Regions from separate parts of the Streptomyces sp. NPDC057302 genome, predicted to be linked through region 3. Evidence: riboswitches for the same ligand, from Rfam matches in the RefSeq annotation. Region 3 holds a riboswitch; each other region holds the start of a gene.
What was found. Region 3 has a riboswitch for cobalamin ahead of ACFUPX_RS08670 (ABC transporter substrate-binding protein). Riboswitches for the same ligand answer to the same signal wherever they lie in the genome.
Positions count from the first base shown of each region.

Region 1: it holds a riboswitch for cobalamin, as region 3 does, so the genes downstream of both, ACFUPX_RS17630 (prenyltransferase/squalene oxidase repeat-containing protein) here and ACFUPX_RS08670 (ABC transporter substrate-binding protein) in region 3, are expected to answer to the same signal.
Region 2: it holds a riboswitch for cobalamin, as region 3 does, so the genes downstream of both, ACFUPX_RS27350 (cobalamin biosynthesis protein) here and ACFUPX_RS08670 (ABC transporter substrate-binding protein) in region 3, are expected to answer to the same signal.
Region 4: it holds a riboswitch for cobalamin, as region 3 does, so the genes downstream of both, metE (5-methyltetrahydropteroyltriglutamate--homocysteine S-methyltransferase) here and ACFUPX_RS08670 (ABC transporter substrate-binding protein) in region 3, are expected to answer to the same signal.

Region 1 is NZ_JBHUZJ010000021.1:59,828-64,279, reverse strand. It holds gene ACFUPX_RS17640 (endo-beta-N-acetylglucosaminidase H) at 1-108, opposite strand, end outside; gene ACFUPX_RS17635 (hypothetical protein) at 303-1,712, opposite strand; cobalamin riboswitch at 1,861-1,937, opposite strand; cobalamin riboswitch at 1,997-2,149, shown strand; gene ACFUPX_RS17630 (prenyltransferase/squalene oxidase repeat-containing protein) at 2,256-4,452, shown strand, end outside.
Region 2 is NZ_JBHUZJ010000045.1:1,283-5,734, forward strand. It holds gene ACFUPX_RS27340 (hypothetical protein) at 1-355, shown strand, start outside; gene ACFUPX_RS27345 (DUF397 domain-containing protein) at 593-808, opposite strand; cobalamin riboswitch at 1,053-1,187, shown strand; gene ACFUPX_RS27350 (cobalamin biosynthesis protein) at 1,292-2,233, shown strand; gene ACFUPX_RS27355 (cobyric acid synthase) at 2,230-3,738, shown strand; gene ACFUPX_RS27360 (putative cobaltochelatase) at 3,806-4,452, shown strand, end outside.
Region 3 is NZ_JBHUZJ010000008.1:52,988-57,439, forward strand. It holds gene ACFUPX_RS08660 (alpha/beta fold hydrolase) at 1-1,351, opposite strand, end outside; gene ACFUPX_RS08665 (sulfotransferase) at 1,524-2,555, shown strand; cobalamin riboswitch at 2,658-2,787, shown strand; gene ACFUPX_RS08670 (ABC transporter substrate-binding protein) at 2,838-4,400, shown strand; gene ACFUPX_RS08675 (ABC transporter permease) at 4,405-4,452, shown strand, end outside.
Region 4 is NZ_JBHUZJ010000021.1:81,724-86,175, reverse strand. It holds gene aceB (malate synthase A) at 1-649, shown strand, start outside; gene ACFUPX_RS17715 (3-hydroxybutyryl-CoA dehydrogenase) at 646-1,515, shown strand; cobalamin riboswitch at 1,777-1,995, shown strand; gene metE (5-methyltetrahydropteroyltriglutamate--homocysteine S-methyltransferase) at 2,166-4,452, shown strand, end outside.

The DNA.
Region 1 (4,452 bases), on a different contig from region 3:
GGGCGCCGCCGCCGCACCGCCCATGGAGGTCGCGCCGAGGGCGAGGGCCGCGACGGCCGAGAGCGCGAGCGCGGCGGTCCGCGCTCTGCTCCGTACCCGAGTGAACATCATTGATCGTTCTCCCATCGCATGAGTCGGCGCCCGACCTGTGCGCAGGCGCCGGGTGAGCCCTCCGAGTTTTCCGCTCATGCGACCGATCATGTGCCCGATTCCCAAGAATCGTGCGCGAACTCTTCACAGCCCAGGCGCACAACCGCACCCGGCACCGTCTTTTCGGTGCCCGGCGCGGCAGCGTGCGGCTGTCAGCTGCTGTAACGCAGCGAGATCGTGTCTCCGGCCTTGATCTGCGTGCCGCGGCTCGCCGCGACGGCGGACGCCCCGTCGACACTCGACTTCCACCCCGAGCCCCCGGAGTTGGCCTTGCCGTTGAGGGCCGTGATCGTGCCGCCTCCGCTGCCGGGAGTGACGGCCGTGATGCAACCCGCCGGCACCGCGGAGCTGCTTGCCGCGTCAACGACCGCCCCGAGGGTGGTCGTTGACGCGGTCGGCGTGAAGGTGACGGAGCAGACCTTGAGCGAGGTGCCGTCGTCCACGGTCAGAGCGAGGTTCGTCTGGGTGCCCGGGGTGAAACCAGTGGTGGCCACCCAACGCGAAGCGCCCACGGTGGCCGGGGCCGGAGGGGCCGATGCGAAGCCGCCACCCACGACGGCACGCAGGCCGTCGATGGAGGCGTAGGCGGATGGAGTGGTGTCGGTGGGCAGGTACTTGAAGCCGCCGCCGGGCTTGAACTGCTGGGCGATGAGGAAGTCCACCGGCGTCTTGCCCGCCCGGGTCAGGAAGTCGCCGGTCTGCGGGTTGATGCCGCAGGCGTTGAGGCCCGATACCGCCCAGCCGTTGGAGTCGGTGTTGGCGCCGAACATGGCGTCGAAGGCGCCGGAGTTGTTGATGAGCTTCGACTTCAGGAAGCTCTTGGCCCTGGTGACGGCGGGGTCGGCGGCGGGGACGCCGGAGACGCACAGGGAGGCCATGGCCGCGCCGGTCATGTCGATGTCGCTGGCGGCGGCGAGCGCGGCGGGATCTCCCTCGGCCTTGCTGAAGTTCCAGCCGCCGTCGTCGTGCTGGTTGGCGCGGACCGTGGCGACCGACTTGTCGAGGAGCGCCTGCGGCACCCGCTGGGCTCCGGCCTGGGTCTTGGCCCCGCCCAGCGAGAGCAGCGCGAAGACCGTGCCGTTGAAGTTGGTGGGCGTGCCCCAGTAACCGGGCGCGGAGTTCTGCCAGTAGGCGTAGGTGTCGGCGATCAGGTTGCGGCTCGCCGACACCCGGGCCGGGTCGATGCCCGCCGAGTAGGCGTTGATGATGCCGCGCTCGTAGTCGGTGACCACCGGCGACGTGCCCGGCCAGCCCGCGGCCGCGAGGTGGTTGCGGTAGACGGTGCGGGCGTTCTTGGTGGCATCGCCGCCGGGTATGACGTCGACGGCCGCCGTTCCTGCCGCGGCGAAGGCTGAGAAGGCCCATTCATTGGAGAGTCCCGCGCCCGCGTAGGAGCCGTCGGCGCCTTGCAGGGATCTGAGGTAGGACACGCCGTTCGTCTTGGATGTGGCTATCTGGGCGGGCGAGGCCGTCGCGGCGGCGGGCAGCGCCGTCAGGGCGAGGGCGGTGAGTGCGGCGGGCAGGGCCAGCAGCGTGCGGCGGGCCGCGTGGGTGGAGGTCATGGCGGGGTGCTCCCGGGAAGAGGGGGCGTCGGCCGCACGTCCCTCCGCCGGTCGGCGCCGAGTACGGGAGTGTACGAAGGGCCAGGCCAGGTGGCACGTGGCCGTCGCCCGAGCGCGTGGTGCGACGTCCTTGCTTGCAGGGCCGGTCGGGCATTCGGGCTTGTTCCGGCCCTCCGGCCGGTCCACACCGCTGCGCGTCAGCTCTGGAGTCGCACCAGATTCCCCCGCTCGGCAGCACGGGACGTTACTCGAACATCACAAGTCCCGCACACCCTTGTCACCTCATTCGTAACTGTGCTCTAATTCGCCCGAATCTAAGCTCAGCCACCAGGGGAAGCCGGTCGAATTCCGGCGCTGACCCGCAACCGTAGGTTCGCCGCGCATCTCAACTGCACGGCGGACGAGCCGGATTACCTGGTCTGGGGACAAGCACTGACGCCGTCGCGGACTACGGCGTGGTACGGACGGTTCCTCTGTGCGGGCTACGGCCCCGGACCGCCGGTCACGCACACCTCTGCCACGGTGAACGTCCAGGGGGCAGTGGTGGGGACCAGCAACAGACCGGGCCGGGGAATACGCGCGAGATGCGTCTCGCTGCTGTGCGCGGCCGCCTTGTCGGTGGGTGGTGGGGCGTTGACGCTGCACCACGCCACTCCCGCGGCCGCCGATCCGATGGCCAACTGCACCCCGTCCAAGGGGGCGGTCGTCGCGGTGGACTTCTCCGACTGGGGTGGTGGCCTCGTCCGCGGCTGCGACGCGAGTCCCACCACCGGCTACGACCTCCTGCACGAAGCCGGCTTCAGTACGGTCGGCACCGAGCACGACGGGCCCGCCTTCATCTGCCGCCTCGGACATGCCGAGTTCGACTCCGGCGGCCAGTACCCGACCAAGGGCGAGGAGGCGTGCAAGCTCACCCCGCCCGCGTCCGCGTACTGGTCGTACTGGATCGCACCACCGGGGCAGGACTACTGGACGTACAGCCCGCTCGGTGCCATGAGCCAGAAGCCCAAGAACGGCGCGGTCGAGGCGTGGGTGTTCGGGCCGACCGACCCGGACGGCGCCGGCGGCGGGCCCTCTTTCACGCCCGCCCAGGTCCGCGCGGGCGGCCAGAGCGATCCCGGTGACACCCCGCCCGACGTCGATCCCGGCGAGGTCGACCTGCCCGCGGCGCAGAAGTGGCTGAAGGGCAGGCTCACCGACGGCGACCACCTGCAGGACGAGGGCGCAGAGGGCCCCAATCTCTACCAGACGGCCCAGACCGCGCTCGCCCTCGCCGCCGCCGGTGGCGGCAGCGGGACGCTCGACAAGATGAAGTCCTATCTCGCCGCGCACAGCGACGAGTTCGCCTACCCGCAGGGCAGCGGCAAAGCGCCGAGCCCCTCGGGGGCCGCGCTGCTCGCTCTGCTCGCCGTGAGCACCGAGGGCGATCCGCGCTCCTTCGGCGGCCATGACCTGGCGGGCGATCTCGCCAAGAGCGCGTGCACCGAAGGCGGCACGTCGGGATGCGTCGCCAAGGGCGACTTCCCGGACGTGGGGGACGTGGAGACGCAGGCACTCGCCGTGCTCGCGCTCCAGCGCGCCGGGGTTCGTCCGCCCGCTGCCGCCGTCGCGCGGGTGGCCACCCATCAGTGCAAGGACGGCGGTTTCAGCCCCACGCTGATCCGCGACGGCGACTCCTGCAACTACAGCGACCCCGCCACCACGCCGTACGCGACGATCGCTCTCCAGCAGGCCGGCGGGCACTCCGAGGCCGTGACCAAGGCCCGCAAGAACCTGCGCGCCGCCCAGCTGCCCAGCGGGGCCTTCGGCGCCTACGCGGGTGTGGCCACCGGTGACGTCAACACCACCGGCAAGTCCGCCCAGGCGCTGCGTCTCCTCGGTGACACGAAGCGCGCGGACGCCGCGGTCTCCTGGCTGTCGCGGCAGCAGACCAAGGCGGGCGGGTTCGGCTCCGACGAAGGCGCGACCGAGCCGGAGATCTACCCGACGTGGAGCGCCGCCTTCGCCGGTGCCCGCACCAGCCTCGCCGCCCTCACCACCAAGCGGCCGGACCCGCCGCAGCCGCCGACCACCGATCCGTCGGACCCGGCCGACCCCTCCGACCCTCCGGGCACGGGCGGCCCGAACCCGCCCTGGGCCAAGGGTGAGGGCCCGGACCTGAAGAAGGGCACGGCCTACCTCACCGCCGGCTCCCGCCTCAAGCAGGGCCACTACTACGAGAACATCGCCGGGACGGGCTTCGCCGACTACGGCCTGACCATCGACGGCGCCTACGCCCTGGCGGCCACCGGCCACGGCAACAACGTGCTGCGCGGCATCGTCGACTTCCTCGACGACAAGGGCAAGGACGCTTCGTCGCCGGGCCGTACCGTCAACGACTGGACAGGTGTGGGTACTTCGCACGCCTCGGGCGGCTCGCTCGGCAAGGTGGCGGTGCTCGCGCAGGCTGTCGGCCGCGACCCGCGCGACTTCGCGGGTCAGGACCTGATCGCGGCGCTCGACAAGGCGGTCTGCAAGGCCCCGAGTCAGGCCCCGGACCGCAGCTGCCCCGCCAAGGGCGCCTACACGTACGCCCCTTCCGTGTTCTCGCAGTCCCTCGGCGTCATCGCCCAGCTGCGCGCCGGGGAGAACACGGCGGCCGCTGCCCCGGCCGCCTACCTGGCGAGCCTGCAGAAGTCGTCGGGCGCCTGGCCGAGCCTCATCCCCTCGACCGGCGACTCCGAAGTGGACTCCACCGCGA
Region 2 (4,452 bases), on a different contig from region 3:
CGAAGCGATGACCGACCAGGGCCGCACGGACCGGATGGACACGCTGGACCGCCATCGCACGGACGACAACGTCCGGATGTTCACGACCAGGATCGTCTACTGCACCGGTTGCATACTCGTCCTGGCGCTGACGCTCACCGGAGTGCTCGTCGTTCTGGCCGTCGTGGGCATGACGGGCTTCTGGACGGTCGGATCGGTGATCGCCCTCTTCTCGGCCCCCGTCGTCGCACTCAGCCGCCAGCTCACCAAACTGATCTCGCAGACAGGGGCGACGCCCACGCTCAGCGACGACCGCCGTGCTGTGGTTCCCGCCCAGCAGTCCGAGCCCAGGGCCGAGGCCGATGATCCTGCCTGAACTCGGCCAAGCCCCACCAGAGCCCCATGGACACCGCGGCCGCCATGGCCGCGGAGGACCAGACGGCCAGCCGTGCGGCCGTGCCCTCGACCAGCTGGGAAGCCGCCGCGCCGACCAGCGTGGCCGCCGCGCCGAGCAGCACACACCCCGCCACGACCGCGACGACCCCTGCTGGTTTCCGCTTCCCCCCGCGCACACCGTTCACCAAGTGCCGCGCTTCAGCGAGATGACGCTCGGTCATCCTGCTCCCCCTCCCTCTCCCCCCGCGCCGACGAAAGCGCTCAGGAACGCCTGCCAGCGCCCGACGGAGAAGACGACATGTGGCGCCGAGGGGTTCTGCGAATCACGGACGATCACCGCCTCCCGCACGAAGGCGACTTCGACGCAGTCCCCGTCGTACCCGCTGAAGCTGCTCCTGCGCCACAACCGTCCGGACGACTTCTCATTGCCCACGCCGACCTCCCCCTACCAGAGAGCCGGTGTCCGCACGATAGCGCCGTGATGTCGGCGGGCCGACAGGTCCGCCGAGAACCACCGCACCACGTAACGACCCGGACCAAATGACTCTTGGACCGCTCTCCGGTTGTCGTGTTCCAGTCTAGGAAAGTTCAATTTCCAGGCCTAGGGAAAAACCGGCCTCATGTGGGCCTCGGCACACTCTCCCGTCCCAGGTCAACGGCAAGTTGACGGGCGTTCGCGGGCGTGGTGGACTGCCGGAGCCATTACGGCGGCAGGAGAGGAAGCCGGTGTGAATCCGGCGCGGTCCCGCCACTGTCATCGAGGGTTCGACTCCTCGGAAGCCAGGAACTCTCCCCGCCGGTCACGTCGAACCAGGGCGCGGACACCCTGAGTGAGGACATATCGCCATGCGCGGCCGCCCGTTGCCGGTTCCTGTGACCCTGCTCGCTCCCCTTCACGTACCGGCCGGCTGAACCCGTGCGTGCCGATCGCGACTTCGCGTACGGCGCTGCCGCCGGCCTCCTCGGTGATCTGTTCCTCGGCGATCCTCGCCGCGGGCATCCGGTCGCCGCGTTCGGGCGGGCCGCGGGCGCTGTCGAGCGGGTGCTGTGGCGTGACCACCGCGGGTGGGGCGCCCTGCACACCGTGGTGTGCGCCGGGGGCGCGGCCTGCGCCGCCGTTCTCGCCTCTTCCCTCGTACGGGACGCACGTGCCGCATCCGTCGCGCTGACCGCCGCCACGACCTGGGCCGTGGTCGGCGGGACCTCCCTTGGACGTGAGGCGCGGGCCATCGGCGGTGCGCTCGCCGCCGGGGACGACGAGGTGGCGCGGGAGCGGCTGCCGCATCTGTGCGGGCGCGATCCGCAGGCCCTGGACGCCGACGGCATCGCGCGGGCCGTGGTCGAGTCCGTCGCCGAGAACACGTCCGACGCGGTGGTCGGCGCCTTGGTGTGGGGGGCTCTGGGCGGGGTCCCCGGCCTCGTCGCCTTCCGGGCCGTGAACACGCTCGACGCCATGGTCGGGCACAAGTCCGTGAAGTACCGGCGCTACGGGTGGGCTTCCGCGCGGCTCGACGATGTCCTGGGGTGGCCGGGCGCCCGGCTCACCGCGGTACTCGCGGCCGTCGCCGGGGATGCTCCCAAGGGAGCGCTGCGGGCCTGGCGGGACGATGCCGCCAGGCATCCGAGCCCCAATGCGGGGCCGGTAGAGGCCGCCTTCGCCGGGGCGTTGGGGGTGCGGCTCGGGGGGACGCTCTCGTACGGAGGCCGGGTGGAGGAGCGCCCCGTCCTGAACACGGGCGGGCGGGCCGTCGAAGTGGCGGACATCGAGCGGGCCGTGCGGTTGTCGCGACGGGTCGGGCTGCTGGCCCTGGGGGTCGCGGCAGTGGTCAGCACTATGCGGAAAGGCGGCGCCTCATGAGTGGCGGACTGCTCGTTGCCGGGACCACCTCCGACGCGGGCAAGAGCGTCGTCACCGCGGGGATCTGCCGGTGGCTGGCCCGCAAGGGCGTCTCCGTCGCGCCCTTCAAGGCGCAGAACATGTCCCTCAACTCCTTCGTCACGCGCGAAGGCGCCGAGATCGGGCGGGCCCAGGCCATGCAGGCGCAGGCCGCCCGGGTCGAGCCGAGCGCGCTGATGAACCCCGTACTGCTCAAGCCGGGCAGCGACCGCAGCAGCCAGGTCGTCCTCATGGGCAAGCCCGTGGGCGAGATGACGGCGCGCGGCTACCACGGAGGGCGGCAGGAAGCGCTGCTCTCGACCGTCGTGGGATGCCTCGAAGAACTTCGGGGCAGCTATGACGCCGTGATCTGCGAAGGCGCGGGCAGTCCCGCCGAGATCAATCTGCGGCGCACGGACATCGTGAACATGGGGATCGCGCGGGCCGCCCGCTTCCCCGTGGTCGTGGTGGGAGACATCGACCGCGGGGGCGTCTTCGCCTCCTTCTTCGGGACGACCGCGTTGCTGAGCGCCCAGGACCAGGAGCTGGTCGCCGGGTATCTCGTCAACAAGTTCCGGGGCGACGTCTCGTTGCTCGAACCGGGGCTCGACATGCTCCTCGACCTCACCGGGCGGCGCACGTTCGGTGTCCTGCCGTTCCGGCACGGCCTCGGCATCGACGAGGAGGACGGGCTGCGGGTGTCCCTGCGGGGCGCCGTCCGGGAGTCCGTCGTCGCTCCCCCGGTCGGTGAGGACGTGCTGCGGGTCGCCGTCTGCGCCGTGCCCCTGATGTCGAACTTCACGGACGTGGACGCCCTGGCCGCCGAACCGGGCGTCGTCGTACGGTTCGTGGACCGGGCCGACGAGCTCCTCGACGCCGACCTCGTGGTCGTACCGGGAACACGCGGCACCGTCCGGGCACTGGAGTGGCTGCGCCAGCGCGGTCTCGCGGACGCCATCGCGCGGCGCGCCGCCGAGGGGCGTCCCGTGCTCGGGATCTGCGGTGGCTTCCAGGTGCTCGGCGAACACATCGAGGACGACGTCGAGTCGCGGGCGGGGGCCGTGGACGGCCTCGGACTGCTGCCCGTGCGCGTGCGCTTCGCGCGCGAGAAGACCCTGGCACGGCCGGTCGGCGAGGCCCTCGGTGAGCCCGTCGAGGGGTACGAGATCCATCACGGCGTCGCCGAAGTCCTGGGCGGAGAGCCCTTCCTGGACGGCTGCCGCGTCGGCGAGGTGTGGGGCACGCACTGGCACGGCTCGCTGGAGAGCGACGCGTTCCGACGCCGCTTCCTGACCGAGGTGGCCCGCGCCGCCGGGCGCCGTTTCGTGCCCGCGCCCGACACCAGCTTCGGGGCGCTGCGCGAGGAGCAGCTCGACCTCCTCGGCGACCTGATCGAGGAACACGCGGACACCGACGCGCTGCTCGGCCTGATCGAGAACGGCGCCCCCTCCGGCCTCCCCTTCATCGCACCCGGGGCGCCCTCATGACCGGCGGAGGCGGACGGCTGAGATCCGCTGTCCCCCGCCCCGCCCTGAACCACGTAATGGAGGCCTTGTGAGTACCCCCTATCCGTTCACCGCTCTCGTCGGGCAGGACGATCTGCGGCTCGCCCTGCTGCTCAACGCCGTCTCGCCCGCTGTCGGCGGTGTGCTCGTCCGCGGGGAGAAGGGGACCGCCAAGTCCACCGCCGTGCGGGCCCTTTCCGCCCTGCTTCCGCAGGTGCCCGTGGTCGCCGGGTGCCGCTTCTCCTGCGATCCGGCCGCCCCCGACCCCGCCTGCCCCGACGGCCCGCACGACGCGGGCGGGGCCTCCGTGCGCGACGCGCGGATGGTCGAGCTGCCCGTCGGCGCCTCCGAGGACCGTCTCGTCGGGGCGCTCGACATCGAGCGGGCGCTCTCCGAGGGCGTGAAGGCCTTCGAGCCGGGCCTGCTCGCCGACGCCCACCGCGGCATCCTCTACGTCGACGAAGTCAACCTGCTGCACGACCACTTGGTCGACCTGCTGCTCGACGCCGCCGCCATGGGCGCCTCGTACGTGGAACGCGAGGGCGTGTCCGTGCGGCATGCCGCGCGGTTCCTGCTCGTGGGCACCATGAACCCCGAAGAGGGCGAACTGCGTCCGCAGTTGCTCGACCGGTTCGGGCTCACCGTCGAGGTCGCCGCGTCCCGCGAGACCGATCAGCGCGTCGAGGTCGTGCGCCG
Region 3 (4,452 bases):
GGGTGTCGCCCGTGGCATTGACCAACAGGGCCGGAACGTCGTTGTCGACCACGGTCGGCGCCTCCGCCGGAGCGTCCCAGAACTCGCACGCCGTGATGTTGTACGACAGAGGAGCGGCGAAGGGGTGCTTCTTGCGGCCGGCCTGGATGTCGCGCCAGTAGCTCTCGGTCCCACGCTTCGTCGCGACGTCTCCGCACAGGATGGCGGCCTGCGCGCTGCCCTGCTGCGAACCTGCCTCGGTGGTCATGGCTGCGAGCAGCTCGGACAGCCCCGCTCCCGGCTCGACGTGCTGTCCGTCGGCGGCGCGTGCGAGTGTTCGGGTCGCGGTGGCCAGCTCGGTCCGAGACGTGCCCGAGTCGCTGCCCAGACCGCTGAAGTGGACGAGGGGAACGAAGTGTTCGTCGACGCGGAAGTCACCGACCCGTAGGGGCTTTTCGGCCGCGGCCTGTCGTATGCCGCGCACGGTGGCCAGCACGGCGCCGGTGGTGCGGCCCAGGGCGAAGGTGTCGTGCCTGGCGGCGGTCCAGGCCGCCCAGGCGTGCAATGCCCGTTCGTTGGCATCCGTGGAGTCGGCGAGCAGGGTCTGGGTGTACCGGGCGGGGTCGATGACACCGTCCAGCACCATCCGGTCGGTCCGCCCGGGAAACAGCTCGGTGTAGACCTGACCCAGGTAAGTCCCGTACGAGTAGCCGAGGTAGGAGATCCGCTGCGCGCCCAGCGCGGCCCGGACGACATCCATGTCCCGGGCGGTGTTGCGGGTGGTGACATGGGGCAAGACGTCTGCGTTCGTCTCGCGACACCGCTTGGCCAGCTCGCGCTGACGGGCGACCGACTGCTTGAACCCGGCCCGGCCCTTGCCGGCCGAGAAGACTGTGGAACCGATGTCCCAGCCGCAGTTCAGCGGTGTGGAGCGGCCGACGAAGCGCGGGTCCAGGCCGATGAGGTCATACTTCCGAGCCACCTTCCCCATGGCCGCGCCGACCGTGAGCGGCATGTCGAGACTGGGCCCGCCCGGACCGCCGTTGTTGAGCATGAGGGGGCCCACGCGGTGTGCCGGATCGGTGGCGCGCAGGCGGGAGACGGCAATGGTCAGGGTTCGGCCGTCGAGATCGGAGTAGTCGAGCGGCACGGTGAGGTCGGCACACTGGGCGCCCGCGGCATCCAGCTTGTGCCCGGTGGTGTCGTCGGGGCCCAGCGCGCAGTCATGCCAATTGATGTCCTGGGCGTGGTACTGCCCGAGCCCCGATAATTCCTGGACTGGATCCAAGGCCGTGACGGGTGACGTTCCCGCTGCCATGGCCAGGATCGCGACGACGCCGACGGCCGCTTGCCTACCTCTGATGATCTGCATGTACCGCACGCTAGGCGCGTCATCGCCAGGTATCGCTGCGGGCACCCCCCGAGTCTTGCCTAGGGATAGCCCTACTGACGCATGCCACCTGTTGCGCCGGGCGCCGATGTGCTGAGGTGGGGAAAGCCCTGGAACAGCCGCCCTGTGCCCCCGGAGAGCGACCTTGCGCAGCTTGACGTTTGTCATCGGTACGGGCCGCAGTGGTTCCACCGCGCTGTCCCGCATCCTCAACTCCCATCCCGACGTGCTCAGTCTCAACGAGTACATGGCTTCGGTCGGTGACGTGGCCTTCCCCGAAGGCCGCGTATCGGGTGCCGAGTTCTGGGAGACCCTGTTCCGGCCCACCTCGTACTTCGCGAACATGATCCGCAGTGGGGTGCTGATGCCGGAGTTCCTCTACACCCGCAGTCCGGGGCGGTATCGGGCGGAGACCGACGGCATCCCCGCTCTCTCCCTCATGGTGCTGCCGCACCTCACCGATGACCCGGACGGCCTGCTCGACGAGATCGGTGCGGCGGTCGTCGGCTGGCCGGAGCGTGCCGCTGCCGCACATCACGAGGCGCTCTTCGAGCTGCTGGCCACACGGTTCGGCCGCACCGCGGTGGTGGAGCGCTCCGGTTATTCGACGGGCTGGGCGGCGGGGCTTCTCTCCGCCTTCCCGTACGCGAAGTTCGTGCACCTCTTCCGGGACGGCCCGGACTGTGCGCTGTCCATGAGCCGCCACCCCGGGTATCGCACCATCACTTTGCTGCGTGAGATCAGGGAACGGACAGGTGTCGACAACTTCGGCGACCTGACGGAGGAGCAGGTACGTTCCCTTCCCCCGGACCTGGCGCCCCTGCTCGAAGACACCTTCGACGCCGCACTCGTACGGGACCGCGAATTTTCCCTGCGACGGTTCGGCCGACTCTGGTCCGAACTGGTCGTCCAGGGCACGCAGTTCATCGGCAGCCTGCCCGAGGGTCGGCGCATGACGCTCGCCTACGAGGACCTGCTCGACACACCTCAAGAGGAACTCGCCCGTCTCGCCGCGTTCGTCGGGGTCGAACCGTCCCCGCGGTGGCTGGACAGCGCGTGTGCTCAGCTAGACAACAGCCGCCGCGGCTCCGCCCGCAAGCAGCTGTCGGCCGCGGAATTCCAGGACCTGAGGGACAGCTGTGCCGCGGGCACCCGAGCGCTGGAGGGGAAGTCGGCGGATGCGTGACGGCTCTGTCGTCCTTCAGGTCACCCGGGCCGATGGCCGGGAGGGGCCGGGGTGAGGTGCTCCTGGCGGCGTGCGCCACAATGAGCGCACGAGGCGACGGGGACCAGGAAGCCGGTGCGAATCCGGCGCGGTCCCGCCACTGTGACCGGGAAGCGATCCTCCCGCACGCCACTGACCGCGGTACGCGGCCGGGAAGGCGGAGGCGAGCGACGATCCGGGAGCCAGAAGACTGACCCGTCGCCGGTCCAACGTAGGGGCGAGGACACCCCGGAGAGGATCGATGTGACGACGCATGCCCGGACGGAGCCGGTGCGCGGATCGCAGCCAGGCAGGCGAGGTGTGCTGGCCGCCTCAGGCGCCCTGGCGCTCGCCGGGAGCGGCCTGCTCGCCGGCTGCGGCGGTGACACCAAGGACGGGGGAGGCAGCGACCGGTTCCGCGCCGCGTTCACGTCCGGCGGCTCGCAGGAGACCCTGGACCCGCACGTCGCACCGAACTTCGTCGACCAGGCCCGCGCCAAGGCCCTCTACGACACACTCGGTACGTACGCGGACGACATGTCGCTGCGCGAGAGGCTCGCGGAGTCATGGGAGAGCGACACCTCGGGGACCCGTTGGCGCATACGCCTGCGCAGGGCGACGTTCCACGACGGGAAGCCGGTCACCGCGAAGGACGTCCTGTACAGCTACCGCCGCGCCGCCGACCCCGAGACCGGATCGCCCTCGCAGGTACTGCTCTCAGCGATCGACTTCACCGCCAGCAAGGCAGACGGAACGCGGTCCGTCGTCTTCGTGCTGAAAGCGCCGAACTTCGAGTTCCCCACCGTCTTCGCTGGCCCCGGCACCGAGATCATCCCGGCCGGGACGACCGACTTCCGTAAGCCGGTCGGCTCCGGTCCCTTCACCTATGTGTCGTTCACCCCCGGCGGCACGGCCCGCTACCGGAGCTGGAAGGACCACTGGGACGGAGCCCCGCACATCGCCGAGCTGGAGATCGTCCCCGCCAACGAGGAGTCGGCTCGGCTCAACGCCCTGCTGTCCGGGCAGGTGCACTACGGTGCCGACATGTCCGGCTCCTCCGTGGAACGGCTGAAGAAGGACGGCTCGACGCGGCTGCTCACCGCGGAGCGGGCGACCACGCAGCAGCTGCTTCTGCGCACGGGACGCGCGCCGTTCGACGACTCCCGCCTGATCCGTGCCGTGCAGCTGGGGCTCGACCGTGAAGCGCTGGTGCGGATCGCGCTCGCCGGGCACGGCGAGGTGGGCAACGACCTGTTCGGCCTCGGCCTGCGCGGCTACCCCGAGGACCTGGAGCCCCGGGAGCGGGACGTCGACGAGGCACGGAGACTGGTGAAGGACGCCGGAGCGGACGGCCTGCACATCACCGTGGAGACCAGCTCCGTGGATGCCGCGTGGGAGCCCGCAGCTGATCTGATGGCACGCCAGCTGGCCGAGGTCGGGCTGAAGCTGAGGGCTAACACCCGCGCGTCCAGCACCTACTTCAGTGAGATCAGGACCAAGGGCGTCGCCGCGTTCAACACCACGTCCACCCTGCCGGTCTCCGATTTCCTGCAGCAGCGTGTGCGCGGCGGGGCCGCCCGTAACCAGACGCAGTACGCGTCGAAGAAGTTCGACGCGCTGCTGGACCGGGCCCGCACCAGCCGTGACGAGCAGGAGCGCCTCGGTCTCCTCTCCCGTGCCCAGAAGATCGCCCGTGAGGAGTCGGGGCTACTCGTGTGGGCGTTCTCCGACGCCAACGACGCCATCGCACGGTCGGTCAGCGGCCTGCGCGCCGCGCCCCCGAACTCACACGACTGGGCCCGCTTCGACCGGGTCCGCATCAGCTGACGACGTGCGCGGCTACGTTCTTCGACGCTTGCTGTTCGCTCTCCTGCAGTGC
Region 4 (4,452 bases), on a different contig from region 3:
CGTACGCACCTGCCACCGCCGGGGCGCCCACGCCATCGGCGGGATGGCCGCCCATGTGCCCGGCAAGGACCCGGCCGCCCACCAGGCGGCCCTCGCCACGGTGCGGCTCGACAAGGAACGCGAGGCCGAGGACGGCTTCGACGGCTCCTGGGTGGCCCATCCCGCGCTCGTCCCCGTATGCCGCGCGGTGTTCGACGGTGTGCTCGACAGCCGCCCGCATCAGATCGACCGCACGCGCGAGGACGTAAAGGTGAGCGCGGCGCAGCTGCTCTCCGTGCGCCGCATCAGCGCCCCGCCCTCGCCGGAGGGCGTTCGCACCAACATCGCCGTCGCCCTGCGCTACTTCGCCGCCTGGCTGCACGGGCAGGGAGCCGTCGCCCTGTACGGCCTCATGGAGGACGCCGCCACCGCCGAGATCGCCCGGGTGCAGATCTGGCAGTGGCTGCGCCACCGGGTCGTCGAGCGCGGGACCGTCCTGGACCTGGTGGAGGACGAGCTCGCCGCCCTGGGCGCGGAGTATCCGTGGGCGCCCCTCGACGAGATCCGCGAGCTCTTCGAACGCAACGCCCTGGCACGGGAGTTGCCCGCTTTCTTCACCACGGATGCCTATGCCCGCCACCTCGCGCACCGCCCGGAGGGACAGTCATGACCACAGCCATTCGCCGGGTCGGTGTGGTGGGCGGCGGCCAGATGGGCGCCGGGATCGCCGAGGTGTGTGCCCGCGCCGGTCTGGACACCGTCGTCTGCGAAGCCGACGCCCTCGCGGCCCGCGCCGCCCGCGAGCGGGTCGCCGTCTCGCTCGAACGTGCTGTACAGCGGGGCAAGTTGGACCGCATCGGCGCCGAGGACGCACTGGCCCGGATGGTCTTCACCGGCAGCCTCGACGACCTGGCCGACCGCCAGCTCGTCGTCGAGGCGGTCGTCGAGGACAGCGCGGCGAAGACGGAGGTCTTCGCCGCCCTCGACAAGATCGTCGAGGACCCCGACGCGATCCTGGCCACCAACACCTCCTCCCTCCCGGTCATGCGTCTGGGCATGGCGACCCGGCGTGCCGACCGTGTCGTCGGGCTGCACTTCTTCAACCCCGTTCCCGTCCTTCCGCTGGTCGAGATCGTCTCCTCGCTGCACACGGCGGCGCGGACCGTCGCCGCCGTCGAGGAGTTCGCCACGCACGGCCTGGGCAAGACGGTCGTCCGGTCCAAGGACAGGGCGGGCTTCGTCGTCAACGCGCTGCTCGTGCCCTACCTCCTCTCCGCGATCCGGATGACGGAGTCGGGCTTCGCGACGGCCGCCGACGTCGACGCGGGCATGGAGCTGGGCTGCGCGCACCCGATGGGGCCGCTGAAGCTGGCGGACCTGATCGGCCTGGACACGGTCGCCTCCATCTCCGCGTCGCTCTACGAAGAGTTCAAGGAACCCCTGTACGCGCCGCCGCCGCTGCTCCGGCGCATGGTGGAGGCAGGGCTGCTGGGACGCAAGAGCGGCCGCGGGTTCCACACCTACGACCGGGGCTGAGGGGCCCGGGTCCGCCGCCGGGGCTGAGGGGCCCGCGGCTGCTGTGAGCGGGGGCGCGGAACGGACTGGTGATCCGTTCCGCGCCCCCGCACGCGTTGCCCCGGGCCGGGGTCGGGCCGGGTGCGGGCCGGGGTCGGGCCGGGTGCGGGCCGGGGTCGGGCCGGGTGCGGGCCGGGGTCGGGCCGGGGTCGGGCCGGGGTCCGTGTCTCACCTCACGGTCCGGAATGTGATCAGTACTGCCCAAGAAGCCGACCACCCCTTAGCCTGACCAGTGCAGCTGGTTCGCCCTGTCCGCCAGGCAGACGCGTCGCAAGAGGGAACCCGGTGGGAATCCGGGACTGCCCCGCAGCGGTAAGTGGGAACGACCGCCGTCATACGCACTGGATCCGAGCGCGGATCCGGGAAGCGACGGCCAGTAGGAACCTGTTTCGGCAGGTGTGCCCGCGAGTCCGAAGACCTGCCCGTTGCCCGTACGTGACCCCTCACGTGCGGACATCCCGGTGACCTCGTGGGCGGGTCGGCGTACAGATCAGGTGGAGTACCGCAGCACCGCGCCGACGGCGCGTGTTCGGTCCGCCGGATTCGTCACCCCTTCGCGTCCGTGTCCCGTCCCCGGGATCTCAAGGAGTCATCTCGCGAAGGAGATTTCCGTGACATCGAAGTCCGCAGCCGCGGCAGCACGCGCCACCGTGTACGGCTACCCCCGCCAGGGCCCGAACCGGGAACTGAAGAAGGCCGTCGAGGGGTACTGGAAGGGCCGCGTCAGCGCCGACGCCCTCCGGGACACCGCGGCGCAGCTGCGCCGGTCCACCTGGCAGCACCTGGCCGCCGCAGGCATCCATGAGGTGCCGACCGGTGACTTCTCGTACTACGACCACGTCCTGGACACCAGCGTCATGGTCGGCGCCATCCCCCGGCGGCACCGCGAGGCCGTCGACACCGACGCGCTCGACGGCTATTTCGCGATGGCCCGCGGCACCCAGGACGTGGCGCCGCTCGAAATGACCAAGTGGTTCGACACGAACTACCACTACCTCGTACCGGAACTCGGCCCCGACACCGTCTTCACCGCCGACCCCGCCAAGCAGGTGGGCGAGTTGAAGGAGGCCATCGCGCTCGGCCTCGCGGCGCGCCCGGTCCTCGTCGGCCCGGTCACCTATCTGCTGCTCGCCAAGCCCGCGCCCGGCGTGGCCGCCGACTTCGAGCCGCTCACCCTCCTTGACCGTCTGCTGCCCGTGTACGCCGAGGTCCTCGCCGACCTGCGCGCCGCGGGCGCCGAGTGGGTGCAGCTCGACGAGCCCGCCCTGGTCCAGGACCGCACCCCGGCCGAGCTCAACGCCGCCGCCCGCGCCTACCGCGACCTGGGAGCCCTCACCGACCGCCCCAAGCTCCTCGTCGGCTCCTACTTCGGCAGGCTCGGCGAGGCCCTCCCCGTCCTCGCCAAGGCGCCGGTCGACGGCCTCGCGCTGGACTTCACCGAGGCCGCCGCGAGCCAGCTCCAGGACCTCGCCGCCGTCGGCGGACTGCCCGGCAAGCGTCTGGTCGCGGGCGTCGTCAACGGCCGCAACATCTGGATCAACGACCTGGAGAAGTCCCTGTCCACGCTGGGCACGCTCCTCGGCCTCGCCGACCGGGTCGACGTCTCCGCGTCCTGCTCCCTCCTGCACGTCCCGCTCGACGCCACCGCCGAACGGGACATCGACCCGCAGATCGCCCGCTGGCTGGCCTTCGCCCACCAGAAGACCGCCGAGATCGCCACGCTCGCCCGCGGCCTGGCCCAGGGCACGGGCGCCATCACGGCCGAACTCTCCGCCAACCGCGCCGATCTGGCGTCCCGCACGGGATCCGCCCTCACCCACGACCCCGCCGTGCGCTCCCGCGTCGCCGCCGTCACCGACGCCGACGCCCGCCGCGCGCACGCCTACCCGGAGCGTGCGGCGGCCCAGCGGACCCGGCTCGGCCTGCCGCAGCTGCCCACAACAACCATCGGATCCTTCCCACAGACCACCGAACTGCGCACGGCGCGGGCCGACTTGCGCGCCGGGCGCATCGACACGACCGGCTACGAGGAGCGCATCAAGAACGAGATCCGCGAGGTCCTCGCCTTCCAGGAGAAGGCCGGCATCGACGTCCTGGTGCACGGCGAGCCCGAACGCAACGACATGGTGCAGTACTTCGCCGAACAGCTCACCGGCTACCTGGCCACGCAGCACGGCTGGGTCCAGTCGTACGGCACCCGCTATGTGCGCCCGCCGGTCCTGGCCGGCGACATCTCCCGGCCCGAGCCGATGACGGTGCGCTGGACCTCGTACGCCAACTCACTCACCGACCGCCCCGTCAAGGGCATGCTCACCGGTCCGGTCACCATGCTCGCCTGGTCCTTCGTCCGCGACGACCAGCCGCTCGGCGACACGGCACGCCAGGTCGCCCTCGCCCTGCGCGACGAGGTCAACGACCTGGAGACGGCTGGCACTTCGGTCATCCAGGTCGACGAGCCCGCGCTGCGCGAGACCCTGCCGCTGCGCGCCGCCGACCACCCCGAGTACCTGGAGTGGGCCACGGAGTCCTTCCGCCTCACCACCAGCGGCGTCCGGCCGGACACGCAGATCCACACCCACATGTGCTACGCCGAGTTCGGCGACATCGTCCAGGCCATCGACGACCTCGACGCCGACGTCATCAGCCTGGAAGCCGCCCGCTCGCACATGCAGGTGGCCCGCGAACTCGCCGAGCACGGCTACCCGCGCGAGGCGGGACCCGGCGTCTACGACATCCACTCCCCGCGCGTACCGAGCGTGCAGGAGGCAGCCGCCCTGCTGCGCAAGGGACTTGAGGCCATCCCGGCCGAACGGCTGTGGGTGAACCCCGACTGCGGCCTCAAGACCCGCGGCTGGCCGGAGACCAAGGCCTCTCTGGAGAACCTGGTCGCGGCGGCGC